4 regions of the Kineosporia sp. NBRC 101731 genome follow, and region 2 is predicted to be linked to each of the others. Evidence: riboswitches for the same ligand, from Rfam matches in the RefSeq annotation. Region 2 holds a riboswitch; each other region holds the start of a gene.

Region 1 (4,192 bases), on a different contig from region 2:
GCGTCCAGATCTGCGACTGGATCGCCGGGCCCTTGGCCGGGTCGAGGGCCGTGACCGAGGCGTACTCGTCGAGAAGCTGCTCCAGGCGGGCGATGTCGCCGTAGGAGTCGGCCCGGGCCATCGGCGGCACCAGGTGGTCGACCAGCGTGGCGTGGGCCCGGCGCTTGGCCTGCGTGCCCTCGCCCGGGTCGTTCACCAGGAACGGGTAGATCAGCGGCAGGTTGCCCAGTGCCGCGTCGGGCGCGCAGGACGCCGACAGCGCGAGCGTCTTGCCGGGCGTCCACTCCAGGGTGCCGTGCTTACCCAGGTGCACCACCGCATCCGCACCGAAACCGCCTTCGGAGGCAGGAAGGTTCAGCCAGTAGTAGGCGGCCAGGTAGTGGTGCGAGGGCGGCATCTCCGGGTCGTGGTAGATCGCGACCGGGTTGTCGCCGAAGCCCCGCGGCGGTTGCAGCAGCATCACCACGTTGCCCGCGATGATCGCGGCCAGCACGATGTCGCCGTCCGGGTCACCGCTCGACAGGGCCCCGCCCGGCGGGTCGACGAACATCTCGCCCGGTACCGCGCCCCAGTGCCCCTCGACCGACGCGCGCAGGTCGTCGGGCAGGGTCGCGAACCAGCGCCGGTACACCGCGGCCGGGATCCGGACCGGGTTGCGCGCCAGGTCGTCCTCGGTCAGCCAGTCCAGGTCCTGGCCGCCGGCCTCGATCAGCCCGTGCACCAGGGCGTCGCCGTCCATCGCCGCGAAACCCGGGAACGCACCTTCGCCCTCGGAAGGGCCGACGTCGTACCCCGCGTCCCTCATCGACGCCAGCAGGGCCAGTGCCGAGGCCGGGGTGTCGAGCCCCACCGCGTTACCGATGCGCGCGTGCTTGGTCGGATAGGCGGTGAGCATCAGGGCCACCCGCTTGACCGCCGGCGGAACGGCCCGCAGACGGGCGTGGGCCACTGCGATACCGGCTGCCCGCGCTGATCTTTCTGGGTCGGCGACGTACTGCGTGAGCCCGTCCGCGTCGACCTCCTTGAACGAGAACGGCACCGTGATCAGCCGGCCGTCGAACTCCGGGATCGCCACCTGGTTGGCGGCGTCCAGTGGGATCAGCCCCTCGGAGCTCTCCACCCACCGCTGACGCGAGGTCAGCGTGCTGATGGCCTGCAGGATCGGCACATCCAGCGCGGCCAGGGCGCCGATGTCCCAGGTGGAGTCGTCACCCCCGGCCGAGGCGTTGGCGGGCCGGTTGCCTCCGGCCGCGAGCACGGTCACCAGCAGGGCGTCGGCGGTGCCCAGCGTGGCCAGCAGGTCGTCGTCCGCCCCGCGCAGGGTGGCGCAGAAGATCGGCAGCGCCCGCCCGCCCGCGTCCTCGACGGCCGTGCAGAGCGCCTCGACGAACGCGGTGTTCCCGGCCACGTGGTGGGCGCGGTAATAGAGCACCGCGACGGTGGGACGGTCGCCTGTCACGGGGGGTCGCTCCAGGATTCCCCACAGCGGGGTGCCGGCCGGCGGCTCGAAACCGAATCCGGTCAGGAGCACGGTGTCGGTCAGGAACGCGTGCAGTTCGGCGAGGTTGCCCGGACCGCCCTCGACCAGGTACCCGTGGGCCTGGGTGGCCACCCCGACGGGAACGGTGGAGCGGCTCATCAGATCGGCGTCGGGCAGCGCCTCGCCGGAGAGCACGACCACCGGCACCCCCTTGGACAGCAGGGCGGCCAGGCCCTCCTCCCAGGCCCGGGTGCCGCCGAGCAGGCGCACCACGGTGACGGCCACACCGTCGAGCAGGCCGTCCAGGTCGTCCACGGACACCCGGTTCGGGTTGGCCAGCCGGTACGGAACGTTGCTGGCGCGAGCGCTGAGCAGGTCGGTGTCGGAGGTGGAGATGAGCAGAACGGGCTGCCGTTCGATGGGCACGTCGGTCACGAACGTCCTCTTCCTCGCCGTCCGCGCGGCGGGTTGCTGCGGCGTGGCACAGTCTCCTGGCTCGGCGTCCTCGTGAGGTCTCAGGCCTTCCAGCCCTGACGGGCCGTGACCATCGATCCAGAAACGTCACTCAGCGCTCACAGTGGCGCGACCGCGCCGGAATCTCACCGGCTTCCTGTCCACCACGCCGCTCGATTGTTCGGGGGTATCTGACGGTGCCACTGTGCCAGCCCGGCGCACGGCACCCAACCCCTGGCCTACCCTTGGGCGGTGTTCGTCGTCCATGCCTGGTGGTCTCCCGGCCCCGGTGATCCCGCAGACGACGGCTCTCTCCTTCTCTGGGCGGAAGATCCGCAGGTCCGCGCGGTGCCCGCCGAGCGCACCGGGCGCCGTCCCAAGGTGCGCGAGCATCCCTTCGACATTGCCGCCGACGAGCTCACGAAGACCCTCACCGACGTCTGCGGCCTGATCGCCGAGGGCTGGCAGGAGGGCACCGCCGACCTCGTGCTGCCCTCTTTCCAGCACGCCCCGGCCGGTTCGCCCGAGCTGCTCGACCTGCGCTCGGGCTGGGCGCCCGGCGCCTCCGGTCACGTCGAGGGCGAGTCGGCCCGGCTGTTTCCCGAGGTCCGGTGGCGGGTGGTCACCGTCTCGGTGCCCGCCGCCCAGGCGCCCGCGGTGCTCGACGGCCTGAAAGGGTCAATGGGGGACGCGGTGGCGCTCGGTTCCGACGTCCGTCACCTTCTCGCTCTGCTCGCCTTCTCCGAAGATCTGATCAGCAGGGGACGCGTGCTGCCGGTCGCGCTGGAGGCTCCCGACGGTCACGGGGTGGCCCGGTGGCGCCCGGTTCTCACCGGTGACGACGGGGAGTGGTTCCGGCACGCGGTCGCGACCCTGCCGCCCTCGTTCGGTGCGGCGCTGGCCTCCGGGGCGACCGGGGCGACCGGGGCGACCGGGTTCACGCCGGGCCGGTGTGCGGCCGCGGCGGTGGACGCCTTCGTCGACGTCGGGGTGCGGGCCCGGCTGCGTCCGGCCCGGGCGTCCGGCGGGCTCGGGCTGGCCGGCTGGCGGCAGGCCCTGCACGGCCCCTACCCGGCGTTCCCCGCGAACCGGCGCCAGATCGGCCAGCTGGTCACGGGTCTGGAGCAGTGGCAGGCCGAGGCGGTCTCCGGCGGTCTGGTCCGGGCCGGTTTCCGGCTGGTCGAGCCCACCGACGACGACATCACCAGCGTGCTGCGCCCGGGCGACGAGGAGCTGCGACCGGCCGACGAGGCGGCGATGTGGCGGCTCGAGTTCGGTCTGCAGGACGCCGATCAGCCCGGCCTGTTCATCCCGGCCCAGCAGATCTGGGACGCCGAGCTGACCCTGACCCGGCTGCGCCGCAACGCCCCCCGCCCGCAGGAGACGCTGCTCGCCGAACTGGGCCGGGCGCTGCGGCTCTTCCCGCCCCTGCGCGACGCCCTGCTGCAGGCCCGCCCGGCGCAGCTGCTGATGGAGACCGCCACCGCGCACCAGTTCCTGACCGAGTCCGCGGGTCTGCTGATCGGTGCGGGGTTCGGTGTGCAGCTGCCCGGCTGGTGGTCGAAACCGCAGCGCCTCGGCGCCCGGCTGCGCGCGGGCACCCCGCCCCAGCCCGGAAGGATCGAGGGCTCACCGGTCTTCCGGCAGAATGACATCGTCGAGTACGACTGGCGGCTGTCGATCGGCGACCAGCAGCTGACCGACGACGAGGTGGCCCTGCTGATCGAGTCGCAGGCCCCGCTGGTGCGGCTGCGCGGTGAGTGGATGCAGGTCGATCCCGAGAAACTGCGCAAGGCCCGGGCCTTCCTGCGCAAGCGGCGCAAGACCGGTCCGGAGACGATGTCGATCGCCGACGTGCTCTCGGTGATCGGCGCCGGCTCGGAAGGCCCGGCCGGGCTCGAGGTGACCGGGGTGGACGCGTCGGGCTGGCTGGCCGACTTCCTCGCCTCCGCGGAAGATCGCCAGTTGCAGCCCTTCACGGTTCCCGAGGGATTCGTGGGCGATTTGCGCCCGTACCAGGAGCGCGGCGTGGCCTGGCTGTCATTCCTGGAGAACCTGGGCCTGGGAGCGGTTCTCGCCGACGACATGGGCCTGGGCAAGACCGTGCAGCTGCTCGCGCTGATGGCCGCAGACGCGCCGCTCGAGGATACGGGGGACACCGGGGCAGACCTGATCCCCGGCCCGACCCTGCTGGTCTGCCCGATGTCGCTGGTCGGGAACTGGCAGCGGGAGGCCGCGAAGTTCACGCCGGGGCTGCGG
Region 2 (4,192 bases):
ACCGATAGATCGCGCGGTAGACGGACCGGAGCTGCACCAGGCGCGCGTGGTGCAGCCGGGCCGTGACGTCACGGTGATCACGTACGGCGGCACGGTGGAGACCGCACTGGAGGCCGCCCGGATCGGCCGCGACGAGGGGTACGACCTGGAGGTGGTGGACCTGCGCAGTCTGAGCCCGTTCGACGACGAGACCGTCACGGCCAGCGTGCGGCGCACCGGCCGGGCCGTGGTCGTACACGAGGCCGCGGGGTTCTGCGGATACGGCGCCGAGGTGGCCGCGCGCCTCACCGAGCAGTGCTTCCATTCCCTCGCAGCCCCGATCCTGCGGGTCACCGGATACGACATTCCCTATCCCCCGCCCCAACTCGAGCATCATCACCTGCCCGACGCCGAACGCATCCTCGACGCGGTCAGCCGGCTGCAGTGGGAGGGCGAGCCCCATCATGGCTGATTTCCTCCTGCCCGACCTGGGTGAGGGCCTGACCGAGGCCGAGATCATGACCTGGCTGGTGGATGTCGGTGACGAGGTGACGGTCGACCAGCCCGTCGTCGAGGTCGAGACCGCCAAGGCCTCGGTCGAGGTCCCGGTCCCGTTCGCCGGTGTCGTCACCGTGCTGCACGCCGAACCGGGTGATGTCCTGGCCGTGGGCACACCTCTGATCACCATCGCCGAGACCCGTCGCTGGGAGACCTCCTTCGGCGGTCTGCGAGAGCCGGGGGTGGAGGTCGCCCCACCGGGCTTCGACGAAAAGAGCGAGGAAGGCGCCGGCCGCAGTGAATCCGCAGGCAGCAGTGAGACCACCGGCAGAGGTGAGAACGCAGGCAGCGGAAACGTTCTGGTCGGCTACGGCACATCATCAGCCGGTGCCCCCACACCCCGGCGCCGTCGGCCCCTGCGCCGGCCGGGCGCCCCGGCCCTCGTCCCAGAAACTGATGCCGTTACACCCGGAGTTGACGCTGCCACACCAGACGCTGGCGCCGTCGCACCGACTCCCCGTGTTCTTCCGCCGGGCACGGAAACCCACGCCCTGCGCGTCATCTCTCCGCTGGTGCGGCGCCTGGCCCGTGAATCCGGTCTCGATCTGCGCCAGGTGACCGGCAGCGGCCCTGGCGGTCTGATCCTGCGGGCCGACGTCGAGCAGGCGGCCCGCTCCCAGCCTGAACGGCGTCCCGGGCCGACGCCTCCTGCGCCCACGCTCCCCGAGACCACGTCCTCAGGAACGGTTTCCTCCGAAAGCTTCCGGACCGCAGCGTCTCCGCCGCCTCCATCCCTCCCCGCCTCAGCATGGCCCCCCGACCGCGGGTTCGAGCGGGTCCCCCTGACCGGGATACGGCGGGTGGCTGCCGAGAAACTCTCTCGATCGCGCCGGGAGATTCCTGAGGCCACCCTCTGGGTCGATGCCGACGCGACCGGGCTGCTCGAGGCCCGGGCCGTGCTCAACAGCGCACCCCCCGGTTCACCCCCGGGCACCCCTGTCAGCATCGTCGCGCTGCTCGCCCGTTTCGGCGTGGCGGGGTTGCGGCGGTATCCGGAGCTGAACGCGACGGTCGAGGGTGGGGAGATCCACCGGCATCGGGCTGTGCACCTGGGGTTCGCGGCGCAGACCGATCGTGGCCTGGTGGTGCCGGTGATCAAAGACGCGGATCTGCTCAGCACGCGACGGCTGGCGGGCGCGATCAGCGCGATGACGGGCCGGGCCCGGGAGAGTGCACTCACGCCGGGTGATCTGACCGGCGGGACGTTCACGGTCAACAACTACGGGGTGTTCGGCACCGACGGCGCTGCGGCGATCATCCATCACCCCGAGGCGGCGATCCTCGGGATCGGGAGAATCATCGAGCGACCCTGGGCCGTAGCTGGTCAGGTGGTGGTGCGACAGGTCACGCAGCTGACGCTGAGTTTCGATCACCGGGTGTGTGACGGCGCGGTGGCGGGCGGGTTCCTGCGGTTCGTCGCCGACTGCGTCGAGAGGCCGGTGGCAGCGCTGGGTGATCTCTGAGGTAGCGTGACAACGTCGTGGTGTTCGGGAATTCCGGTGTGATACCGGAGCGGCCCTCGCCACTGTGATCGGGAAGCTGCCGGCTCGCACAGTCCGCATCGGGCGCCACTGGGCGGGACCGTCATGACGGGACCGCCTGGGAAGGTTCGCCGGCAGCGCTTGACCCGAGAGCCAGGAGACCGGCCACGGCACTTGTTTCGCAACCACGAGGTGCTGGAGGCGGTCTGTTCCATGGGCCCTGCGCGTTTTCTGAAGATCCCGGCGATCGCTGCGGCGTTCGTCCTCCCCCTGCTCCCGCTGGCCGCCTGCGGCAGCGATTCCGGTGCTGCCGGTAGCGACGGTCCCCAGATCCTGCGGTACGCCTATGCGTTCACGCCGGTCGCGGCGCTCTCGCCGTACAGCGACGACGCGGTGACCAGTTACGGCGTCGGCGCCACGCAGACCCTGGCCCAGCTCGACGCCTCCGGCCGTCCCGAGGCGTCGCTGGCCACGGGCTGGGAGCAGACCGACCCCCAGACCTGGGAGCTCACGCTGCGCCCGGACGTGACGTTCCAGGACGGCACCGCCATGGACGCCCAGGCCGTGGCCGACTCGCTGACCCACGCCACCGAGGCCGACCCGGCGCCGCGGTCGCTGTCGGGCACCGACCTGACCGTGACCGCCGACGGCGACAGCGTGGTCCGGATCGTCACCCGCACCGCAGACCCGGTGCTGATCCAGCGGCTGACCTCGCCGGAGCTGGCGATCCTCTCGGAGAAGGCTTACGCCGACCCGGCCTCGCCGTCCGTGGTCGGCACCGGCACCGGTCCCTACACGATCACCCAGCTCAACGGCACCACCTCGGCCGACCTCACCGCGAACAAGAGCTACTGGGGCGGCACCCCGGCCCTGGCCGGCATCGAGCTGAGCTTCGTGGCGGACGGCGACCAGCGCGCGTCCGCGCTGCGAGCCGGTCAGACCGACGTGGCCCAGGCCGTCCCGGCCGACCAGCTGGAGCAGATCGGCACCGACCACGTGCTGGCCGTCCCGCTGCCGCGCACCGTGTCGCTGCACCTGACGCAGAGCTCGACGGTGTTCAAGGACCCGGCCCAGCGCGAGGCCGCCCGCGAGGCCTTCGACAGTCCGGACGGTCCGGACGGTCTCGACGGTCCGGACGGTCTGGACCTGGCCGGCACCATCTACGCCGGTGCCGCCGACCCGGCGAAGGGGCTGTTCTCGTCCGTGTCCACCTGGGCCGACGAGCGCCCGACCCCGGACTACCCGAAGGCCGCGACCCCGCAGAGGCAGAAGATCACGCTGGCCACGTTCTCCGACCGCCCGGAACTGGCCGAGATCGCCACCGTCGTCGCCGACCGGTGGCGCAAGGCCGGGTTCGACGTCAAGACGGTGGTGCAGGAGTACAACCAGATGGAGAGCGACCTCCTGGCCGGCACCTACGACGCCGTGATCATGAGCCGCTCGTACGGGCAGGACACCGCCGACCCGATCAGCTACCTGCAGGCCGACTTCGGCTGCGACGGCGGCTACAACATCAGCCGGTTCTGCGACCGGTCTCTCGACGCGGACCTGGCGAAGGCCGCCCCGCAGACCGATGTGAACGCCCGCAACCAGGCCGCGGTCGCCGCCGAGCACGTGGTGCTGTCCGCCGTCGCCGTCATCCCCCTGGTCCACGACCGCACCCAGTTCGGCCTGGCCGACGGGGTCTCCGGCCTGGCCGGTGACCCCTGGGAGCGCGCGGTGATCACCGCGAAGACCACGATCCGCCACTGATCCCCCGCGCCGTGAACGTACCCGTCGTGTCCCCGCTCCTGCCCACTCCAGAGGCCCCGCGATGCGGCGGGCCGGGCCCGGTGGCCGACCACGCCCGCCCCACCACCTCGTTCGTGATCGGGCCATCCCTCAGCACCCGGCCGGGGAGAGTCTGCATGATCACGAACGAGGTCGGGCTCCACCGTTCTCGCACTCGCGCTCTTCACCTCGCGGGGATCACGGGAATCGCCGGGATCGCGAGATGAGCCGCGGATCAGCGCCGTCCGGGCTGCGCTCGATCACCGGCACGCTCGCCACGGTCCTGCTCCTGCTGGTCGTGGTCGCCGCGTTGCCCTGGCTGCGGGGTGAAGACCCGGCCCGGACCGTGCTGCGGGTGCGCTTCACCGCACGGGGTGACGACCCGGCCGCGGTCGAGGCTCTGC
Region 3 (4,192 bases), on a different contig from region 2:
CAGCCCGGCCAGGGTGGTGGCCACGAAGGGCCGCGACGACGGCTGCTGGTCGGCGAGTGTGCGCATGACCCCCTCGAAACCCCTCCCGGCCAGTCCGTTCTCCAGGCGGCGGGCGCGGTCGAAGGCCCGGGTGAGGGTGGCGGCGGCCAGCATCGAGGCCGAGCGCAGAGTGGCCCGGCGGCTGGTGTAGCCCAGCCGGGCCGTCTGCGCGGCCCGTACGGCGCCGGCCGACTCCAGCAGCACGAACAGCAGACGGTAGACCAGCCCGGCGATGTCCACGATCGCTTCGGGCACTCCCCGGCGCCGGGCCCAGGCCAGCAGGTCGGTCATCGGGGTGGTCGCGGCCAGCAGCATCACGGCCGATGTGCCCGAGACCGCGTGGGCCAGGGTCTGGACGGCCGCGTCCAGGCTCTCGCCGGTCACGGTCGGGCCGAAACCGTCGGTGCGCCAGGTCACCGCGATGGTCACGGTGCCCAGCAGGATGAACGCGGCCGGGCCCCGGGCCGCCCGCACCAGCAGGCGGCCGGGTACACGGCCCGGGCCGAGCACGAGACCCAGCGCGGTCACGGTCACGAGCACCGAGGCCGGCCAGGTCGGCAGCACCAGGGCACTGATCACCAGGCCGAGGCTGAGCAGCACCTTGTCGCCCGGTGAGTACCGCCGCCAGGGACTGGCCCAGGCGGCGACGTCGATCGCCGGAGCGCTCAAGGGGCACTGGTCTTCCGGGTGCGGCGGCCGGACAGCCGGCCCAGCACGAAGCCGAGCGCCCCGGCCCCGGCCGCGGCCTGCAGGGCGAACAGGCCCGATTCGATCTCACCCGACGAGGGCTGGAAGAGCGGGCTGAACCAGACGTGGTAGCCGGGGTTGATCTCCTCCACCTTGGTGGCGGCCGAGGAGTCACTGCCGGCGTAGGACTCGCCCTCGGGCTGGCCGTCGGTGTTCAGCCGCAGGGTGAGCGGGATGGCGAAGATGGCGATGACGAGCAGCAGGAGGCCCAGGTCGACGGCCAGGCGGCGTGGGGTACGGGTGGTCATGGTGGTCACGCTCCTGAGCGGTCGGGGCGATTTTCGGTGCTTGAGGACGTCGTGGTCGCCCGGGCGGTCGGCCCGCCGTCGTCGGTGGGTCCCGGGAGAGCGGCCTTCAGGCCCAGCAGGCCCAGTTCCTCGGGGGCGATGCGGGCCAGGATGCGGAACACCAGCACGCCGAGCAGACCCTCGGCGATCGCCAGCGGGATCTGGGTGAGGGCGAAGATGCCGAGGAACTCGCCGATCGAGCCCAGTACACCGCCGGAGGGGTCCGGGTGCGCCAGACCCAGCTGCACCGACGTCACCACGTAGGTGGAGAGATCGGACAGTGACAGGGCTGCGAACACACCGACCGGGAAGGGCAGGCCCACCGCCAGACAGGCGCGATAGGCGGCGTACCCCACCCAGGGTCCGACGATCGCCATCGAGAACACGTTGGCGCCGAGCGTGGTGATCCCGCCGTGGGCCAGGAGCAGGGCCTGGAACAACAGCACGACGGCGCCGAGTACGGCCATCACCGGCGGCCGGAAGAGCACCGCGCCCAGGCCGGTGCCGGTGGGGTGGCTGGAACTGCCCGTGACCGAGGGCAGCTTGATCGCCGACAGGACGAAGGTGAAGGCCCCGGCCGCGCCCAGCAGGAGCCGGGACTCGGGACGTTCGCGCACCTCGCGCACCACACAGCGGGCGCCGTGCACCACGAAGGGGGCTGCCGCGACGGTCCAGGCGGCGGCGTGCAGGGGCGGCAGATAGCCCTCAGCGATGTGCACGGAGCACCCCGCCGGACAGCGTGTTCGTCATCAGATCTCCTCGGGTCCGCGCCCTGGATCGATGCGACGGCCGAAGTCTCCTGGCTTCCCGGATCAAGGCTCGCCCCGGCCTTCCGGCCTGGTTCAACAGGCCGTGGCACGGCGAGGGGTCTGCTCCCCGGTGACAGTGGCGGGACCGCGCCGGATTCTCACCGGCTTCCTTCACTGCCGTCGCGGTTCGTGTTTAGTTGACTGGCGCATCTAACCACGCGGCGTCCGATATGAGTACCGCGCTCCTTTCCCGTGCGACGGCCACGAACGTTCGTCCGTCTGCTTCCGGCCGCGCAGACGTTCCTTGCTCCCGGAGCGGCTCACGGCTCCGGGAGCAAGGAACGCCGTGTGTACACCTGGTACACCCGGTACCGGGTGTACCAGGTGTACACACGGCAGAGGCTTCGCCGGTGGGGTCGGGGCCGGTGGAGCAGAGCTGCTGCCCCGCCTCATCCAGCGCAACGGCGTTGGACCGGGTGCCGCCACTGGTCCGGCCCCTCGGCGCTGGCCCGGGTCCGGCGCTGGCCCAGGGGCCGTCGCTGCGCCGGGGCCCAACGCGGGCCCGGTCCTCGACGTTGGCCCGGTCCTCGACGTTGGCCCGGTCCTCGACGTTGGCCCGGTCCTCGACGTTGGCCCGGGCCTCGCTCCTGGATCAGGCCTCGACGAGTTGCTTCGCCTCGGTCTCGCGCCCGATCCGCGTCGTGCGGGTGATGCGGGCGCCGGTGAGGGTCGGGCGCGCCACGAGCAGCAGCACGAAGGCCACGGCGCACAGCAGCGCACCGATCAGGTAGGCCTGCCGGTAGCCGAAACCGGCTGCCGCACCGAGGATCGGGCCGGCCAGCATGGCCCCGACCGGCCCGGCGCTGATGAACAGCGTGGAGGCGTGGCCCGGGCGGCTGGGCAGCATGTCCTGCACGTAGCTGATGCCCAGGCCCTGGAGCAGAGCGATCGCGGCCGCGTTGAGAACCTGGGCCGCGGCGAGCTGCCAGGTGTCGGAGGAGACCGCGACGATCGCGGTGTAGACCAGGGCCAGCGCCGGCCCGGCCAGCATCAGCCGGCGCAGCGGGTACCGGGCCGCGAGCATCCCGAAGCCCAGCATCAGCGGGATCTCCAGCCCGGCGCACAGGCCCATGATCAGGCCCGCGTCACCCAGCCCGGCGTTCAGCTCGCTCTTCAGGAACAGCGGAAGAGCCTGCAGCGAGAGGTTTCCGGTGCACTGCAGGAGCACGAGCGCGACCATGGTGAGCACGAGCACCCGGCTGCTCTCGTCCCGGCCGGGTTCCGACTCCAGGGTCTGCGCCGCGACGGTGGCCACCGGGACAGGCGTCGAGGGGAACATCCGCCACGTCACCACTGCGGCGATCGTGAACATCGTGGCGGCGAAACCGTAGACGGCGGTGAAGTCACCGGCGGTGAGCAGCATCGTCGCCAGGAACGGCCCGCCCACCCACGACAGGGACAGCACCGTGCGCAGGGTGGTCATGGTCATGACGGCGTTGGGCGAACCGGCCAGGCTGCCCCGCGCGTGGGCGAACACCTGGGGCACGAGGGCACTCGCGACGGCCGACGCGGTCACGGTCAGGCCCAGGAGCAGCCAGTAGTCCCGTAGCCAGGCCGTCAGCAGGGAGCCGGCGGCGCCGGTCAGGGCGGCCGCGATGATCAGTCCGCGCCGCGAGGGCAGACGGTCCGACCAGCGGGCGAGCCCCAGCGACACCACCACGGACGACAGGGGTGCGGCGACGAGGAACGCGGTGATCTGCAGACCACTGGCGTGTACCGCGTCGGTGAGGAAGAGGGTGAGGAAGGGAGTGGCCATCGCGCTGGCCAGGCCGACACAGAGAAAAACCAGCGCCAGGGGGAAGTGCTGGCGCACAGGGTGAAACACAAAGACCTCAAGACAGGCAGAACGAACGGTCGGACACGAGGCGCTGCCGCCCTGCAGGGCCCCGCTGTTTCTAACGGCACCAGTGTCCCAGGTGTTACACCCCGGGTCGCTCCACTTGCCGATCCGCCGGGGCAGGTCACCGTAGAGACGCTTCATCAGTGCCCATGACCTGCCCATGACCTGCCTATGACCTGCCCGTGACCTGCAAGGAGAGACCGTGGCCAATACTTCCGCCCGAATTCTGTACAAGCCCTTCGGTCTGGCGGGCAGCGTCGGCGCCGGCCTGATCGCGGGCGTGCTGTTCAAGCAGGTGTGGAAGCACGTGTCCGACGCCGACGACACCCCCGAGGCCAACGACCGGCGCTTCGGGTGGGGGCAGGTGCTGCTCGCCGCCACGGTCCAGGGCGCGATCTTCGCCGCGGTGAAGGCGGCCGTCGACCGGGGCGGAGCCGTGGCGTTCGAGCGCTGGACGGGGGAGTGGCCCG
Region 4 (4,192 bases), on a different contig from region 2:
TCAGCTTGATCTCGATGGTCTTGTCGATGGCCTCGAAAGGCCGCTGCGACGCCTCCAGCCCCTCCTTCAGGGCCGGCAGCAAGGTCTCCTCGTAGAGACCCATGCCCTTGCCCGAGGTGCAGATGTACCCGTCGCCCGCGCGCCCGGCGTACTTGGTCACACCCGGCCCGCCGCCGGCGATGTAGATCGGCACCGGCTGCTCGGGCCGGTCGTACACGGTGGCGTCGTGCAGGCGGTAGTACTCGCCCTCGAACGTCACGCGTTCTTCCGACCACAACTGCTTGATCAGGCGCACCGCCTCGCGCAGGCGGGCGAAGCGCTCGCGGGTCTCCGGGAAGTTCACCCCTACGGCCGTCTCGTTCAGGGCCTCACCGGTACCGATGCCCAGGATCGCCCGGCCCGGGGCCAGACAGCCCAGGGTGGCGAACGCCTGGGCGATCACGGCCGGGTTGTAGCGCAGGGTGGGCGTGAGCACACTCGTGCCCAGCTGGACCCGCTGCGTCCGGGCCGCCACCCAGGGCAGCCACACCAGGGCCGAGGGAGCATGCCCGTCGACGTGCCGCCACGGCTGGAAGTGGTCGGAGATCCACACCGAGTCCAGGCCCTGGTCCTCGGCCTGCACGGCGAAGTCCGCCAGCTGACCGGGAGCGAACTGCTCTGCCGATGCCTTGTAACCGAGCTTCACGCGTGACCTCACTCTTTCTGTTCAAAGAATCTTCTTCGTCAACCTAGATCGCGCCCCGGGCGCCTTCAACCCGTCGGGCCTGATGCCGATGCCACATCTCGTACGGCAATTCAGTCTGGGGGAACCTGGGGGATCCTGAGGGATCCGCACGATCGGTGACGTGGCGCCGGCGCCGGCCGGTGCGTCCGGGCAACTCGAGCACAGGTCACCGCCCGGGCAGCTCAGGGCCACCCCGGGCCACCCAGACCACCGGGCCACCGGGCCACCGGGCCACCGGGCCTATCCAGCCCATCGAGGACGTCCCGCACCGCGTGTAGACCCTCAAGGTCGATACCGGCGGATCGATCGGTGCCATCAGCAAGGAGGCCGGGACGATCTCGCGCATCATCCAGTGCGGTGGCCACCGACGTTCGCCGACAGTCCTTCATTCGTGGTCATGCAATCCCGCAGCCCCGAGGGAGGCCGGGAGATGCCCCCACTTCGCCGGGGAAGGTTTGCATGATCACGAACGGGAAGGTGCCCAACCTTCGTGGTCACCGCACTGGTCCCGCACCACGATCGCCCTCGCGATCGAGCAGAGTGCCACCATCGCGGGATGAACCGCAGCGTCACCGAGGCCGGCACCGATGAGGTGTCGCGCAATATCCGCGCGGCGGCAATATCGGCGGGTTGACCGAGGCCATGGCCGATCAGGCCGCGGCCAATCAGCCCGCCAACAGTCAGCCCGCCAACAGTCAGCCCGCGATCAGGCCGACCCGGCCCGGATGTGCGCCCACCTCAGCGGATCAGGACCGGGTTTCCGGCGGTGATCCGTGAGGTGCGAACTCAGTCCTTGCGCCGCCACCAGGCGTCTTCGGGCTCCGTCACCGGCACCCGGGAACTACGCGTGCCCTTGGTCAGGCGCGGCTCGCCCGGGGCGAAGATCAGCTGCGAGATCTGCTGGTAGTGCAGGTCGGAGTCGGGAATGTAGTTGATGGTGCTCAGCGCCTGGTCCTGACCGGCGGACTCCATCACGAACTTGCCGTAGCCGAAGACCTGACCCGTCACCGTGCGGTCGTACCGCATGTCGGTGACCTTGCCCATCGGCATGATGTCGACCTTGCGGGTGACGATGCCGTGCACCAGCATCAGCCGCTTGTCGGTCGCCACGACCAGCTCGTACCACCACTCCCAGGCCACCAGGATCAGGCGGGAGAGCAGCAGCAGCCAGCCCACCGTCAGGATGGTCGACACCGGCTCACCGACCAGACCACCCACCACGGCCAGCAGCAGCAGACCGAGCATCGTCGTCAGGAACGGCTCGGCGAGCACCACCCAGTGCCGGCGCAGGAGGAAGACGATCTCCTCGCTCGGAACCAGATAGCGATCCAGTTCCTTGGGCACCCCCGGCCCGTACCTCTCAGAAAACCCAGCCATGTAGCGGACCATAAGTCGTTTTGACGGCTTACACACCCCTTGTTGCCATGCGGGTACATTCTGCTTCCCGCCCGGAGGGCAAGAAGGAGGGACGCGGGTGGGCACCGAACCCTGCGGCCCGCCTATAGTCGCCTGGTTGCTGGTTCGTCGTGCCCGCCAGGTACGCCGTCGTAAGAGGGAACCCGGTGCGATTCCGGGACTGCCCCGCAGCGGTGAGCGGGAACGACCGCCGTCATGAGCACTGGGCGCGAGAGCGTCCGGGAAGCGACGGCCAGTAGGTACGCCGGAAGGCGTGTGCCCGCGAGTCCGAAGACCTGCCAGTGACGCCGTGGGCCGTCGGCCCGCGGGTGACCGGTGGGCCTCGTGGGCGGGCTTCGGCGGACCTCCACCCCGATCAGGGGTGTCGCTCCGTGCTGCCTGGAGAGCCATCGGTCGTGACCGAGCTCGCGAGGAGAGAGCACGTGACCCGTACGAGATTCCCGGGCGGCCCCCTGCCCGCCACCGTCCTCGGCCATCCCCGGATCGGCCGCAACCGCGCGATGAAGAAGGCGATCGAGGCCTACTGGCGCGGTGAGCTGAGCGGCTACAACCTCGAGCGCACCGTGGTGGCGCAGCGCCGGGAGGTCTTCGAGACCCTGCAGGCCGCCGGCCTGACCGACGTCCCCTGCAACGACTTCTCGCTCTACGACCAGGTGCTCGACACCATCTGCCTGGTCGGGGCGGTGCCGGAGCGGCACCGGGCGGTGACCGACGGCCTGGAGCGCTACTTCGCGATGGCCCGGGGCACGGCCGGCGTGGCCCCGCTGGAGATGACGAAGTGGTTCGACACGAACTACCACTACCTGGTGCCGGAACTGCGCCCCGACACCACCTTCACGCTCGACCTGAGCAAGCCGCGCCGCGAGTACCAGCAGGCCCGCACGCTGGGCCTGGACGCCCGGCCGGTACTCGTGGGACCGGTGACCTTTCTGCGGCTGGCCAAGCCGGCACCCGGTGTGGACCCGGACTTCGACCCGATGTCGTTGCTCGAGGAGCTGCTGCCCGTCTACGAACAGGCCCTCACCGAGCTCGCGGCCGAGGGGGTCTCGTGGGTGCAACTGGACGAGCCGGTGCTGGCGCAGGACCAGCCGCCGACGGTGCTCGACGCCCTCGCCACCGCGATCGACCGGCTCGGCACCCTCGAGAACCGGCCGAAGCTGCTGCTGGCTACCTATTTCGGGGTGGTGCGAGAGGCGATGCCGCTGCTGCGGGACGCCCCGGTCGAGGGGATCGCACTGGATCTCACCGGCCCGGGGGCCGCGAACGTCGGGGAACTCGACGCCGTGGGTGGCCTGCCCGGCAAGCGCCTGGTGGCCGGGGTGGTGGACGGCCGCAACGTCTGGGCCGCCGACCTGCGTCGGCAGCTCGGGCTGCTGACCACGCTGTCCGGCCTGGCCGACGAGATCGTGGTCTCGTCGTCCTGCTCCCTCCTGCACGTCCCCCTCGACGTGAGCCTCGAGACCGATCTGGCGCCCGACGTCCGCAGCTGGTTCGCCTTCGCCCGCCAGAAGCTCGACGAAGTGGTGCTGCTGGCCCGCGGCATCACGGCCGGCCCGGCGACGATCGCGGACGAGCTGGACCGCAACCAGCAGGTTCTCGAGAACCGCCGGGCCTCGGCGATGACGAACGACCCCCGGGTGCGCGAGCGCGCCGCGCAGGTGTCGGCCGCCGACGCGCAACGGGCCCACCCTTACCCGGAACGGGCTGCCCGGCAGGCGGAACGGCTGAACCTGCCGGATCTGCCCACCACCACGATCGGCTCGTTCCCGCAGACCCGGGCGCTGCGCCGGGCCCGGGCCAACTGGCGTCGCGGCGAACTGTCCCGCCCGGACTACGAGCAGCGGATGCGCGCCGAGGTCGAGCACGTCATCCGCCTGCAGGAGACGCTGGGTCTGGACGTGCTGGTGCACGGTGAGCCCGAGCGCAACGACATGGTGCAGTACTTCGCCGAGCAGCTGGCGGGTTTCGTGTCCACCCGGCACGGGTGGGTGCAGTCGTACGGGACCCGCTACGTGCGTCCGCCGGTGATCGTGGGTGACGTCTCGCGCCCGG

The links. Region 2 has a riboswitch for cobalamin ahead of QSK05_RS26100 (ABC transporter substrate-binding protein). Riboswitches for the same ligand answer to the same signal wherever they lie in the genome.
Region 1: it holds a riboswitch for cobalamin, as region 2 does, so the genes downstream of both, cobN (cobaltochelatase subunit CobN) here and QSK05_RS26100 (ABC transporter substrate-binding protein) in region 2, are expected to answer to the same signal.
Region 3: it holds a riboswitch for cobalamin, as region 2 does, so the genes downstream of both, QSK05_RS29810 (energy-coupling factor ABC transporter permease) here and QSK05_RS26100 (ABC transporter substrate-binding protein) in region 2, are expected to answer to the same signal.
Region 4: it holds a riboswitch for cobalamin, as region 2 does, so the genes downstream of both, metE (5-methyltetrahydropteroyltriglutamate--homocysteine S-methyltransferase) here and QSK05_RS26100 (ABC transporter substrate-binding protein) in region 2, are expected to answer to the same signal.

Annotation. Positions count from the first base shown of each region.
Region 1 is NZ_BSTC01000002.1:143,710-147,901, reverse strand. It holds gene cobN (cobaltochelatase subunit CobN) at 1-1,915, opposite strand, end outside; cobalamin riboswitch at 1,944-2,117, opposite strand; gene QSK05_RS07860 (DEAD/DEAH box helicase) at 2,186-4,192, shown strand, end outside.
Region 2 is NZ_BSTC01000011.1:70,093-74,284, reverse strand. It holds gene QSK05_RS26110 (alpha-ketoacid dehydrogenase subunit beta) at 1-451, shown strand, start outside; gene QSK05_RS26105 (dihydrolipoamide acetyltransferase family protein) at 444-2,000, shown strand; cobalamin riboswitch at 2,002-2,202, shown strand; gene QSK05_RS26100 (ABC transporter substrate-binding protein) at 2,193-3,770, shown strand; gene QSK05_RS26095 (ABC transporter permease subunit) at 4,012-4,192, shown strand, end outside.
Region 3 is NZ_BSTC01000014.1:177,881-182,072, reverse strand. It holds gene cbiQ (cobalt ECF transporter T component CbiQ) at 1-708, opposite strand, end outside; gene QSK05_RS29815 (energy-coupling factor ABC transporter substrate-binding protein) at 705-1,034, opposite strand; gene QSK05_RS29810 (energy-coupling factor ABC transporter permease) at 1,040-1,792, opposite strand; cobalamin riboswitch at 1,866-1,994, opposite strand; gene QSK05_RS29805 (sugar efflux transporter) at 2,475-3,695, opposite strand; gene QSK05_RS29800 (DUF4235 domain-containing protein) at 3,925-4,192, shown strand, end outside.
Region 4 is NZ_BSTC01000006.1:147,447-151,638, reverse strand. It holds gene fgd (glucose-6-phosphate dehydrogenase (coenzyme-F420)) at 1-697, opposite strand, end outside; gene QSK05_RS18540 (hypothetical protein) at 891-1,070, opposite strand; gene QSK05_RS18535 (hypothetical protein) at 1,215-1,358, shown strand; gene QSK05_RS18530 (PH domain-containing protein) at 1,511-2,101, opposite strand; cobalamin riboswitch at 2,225-2,437, shown strand; gene metE (5-methyltetrahydropteroyltriglutamate--homocysteine S-methyltransferase) at 2,563-4,192, shown strand, end outside.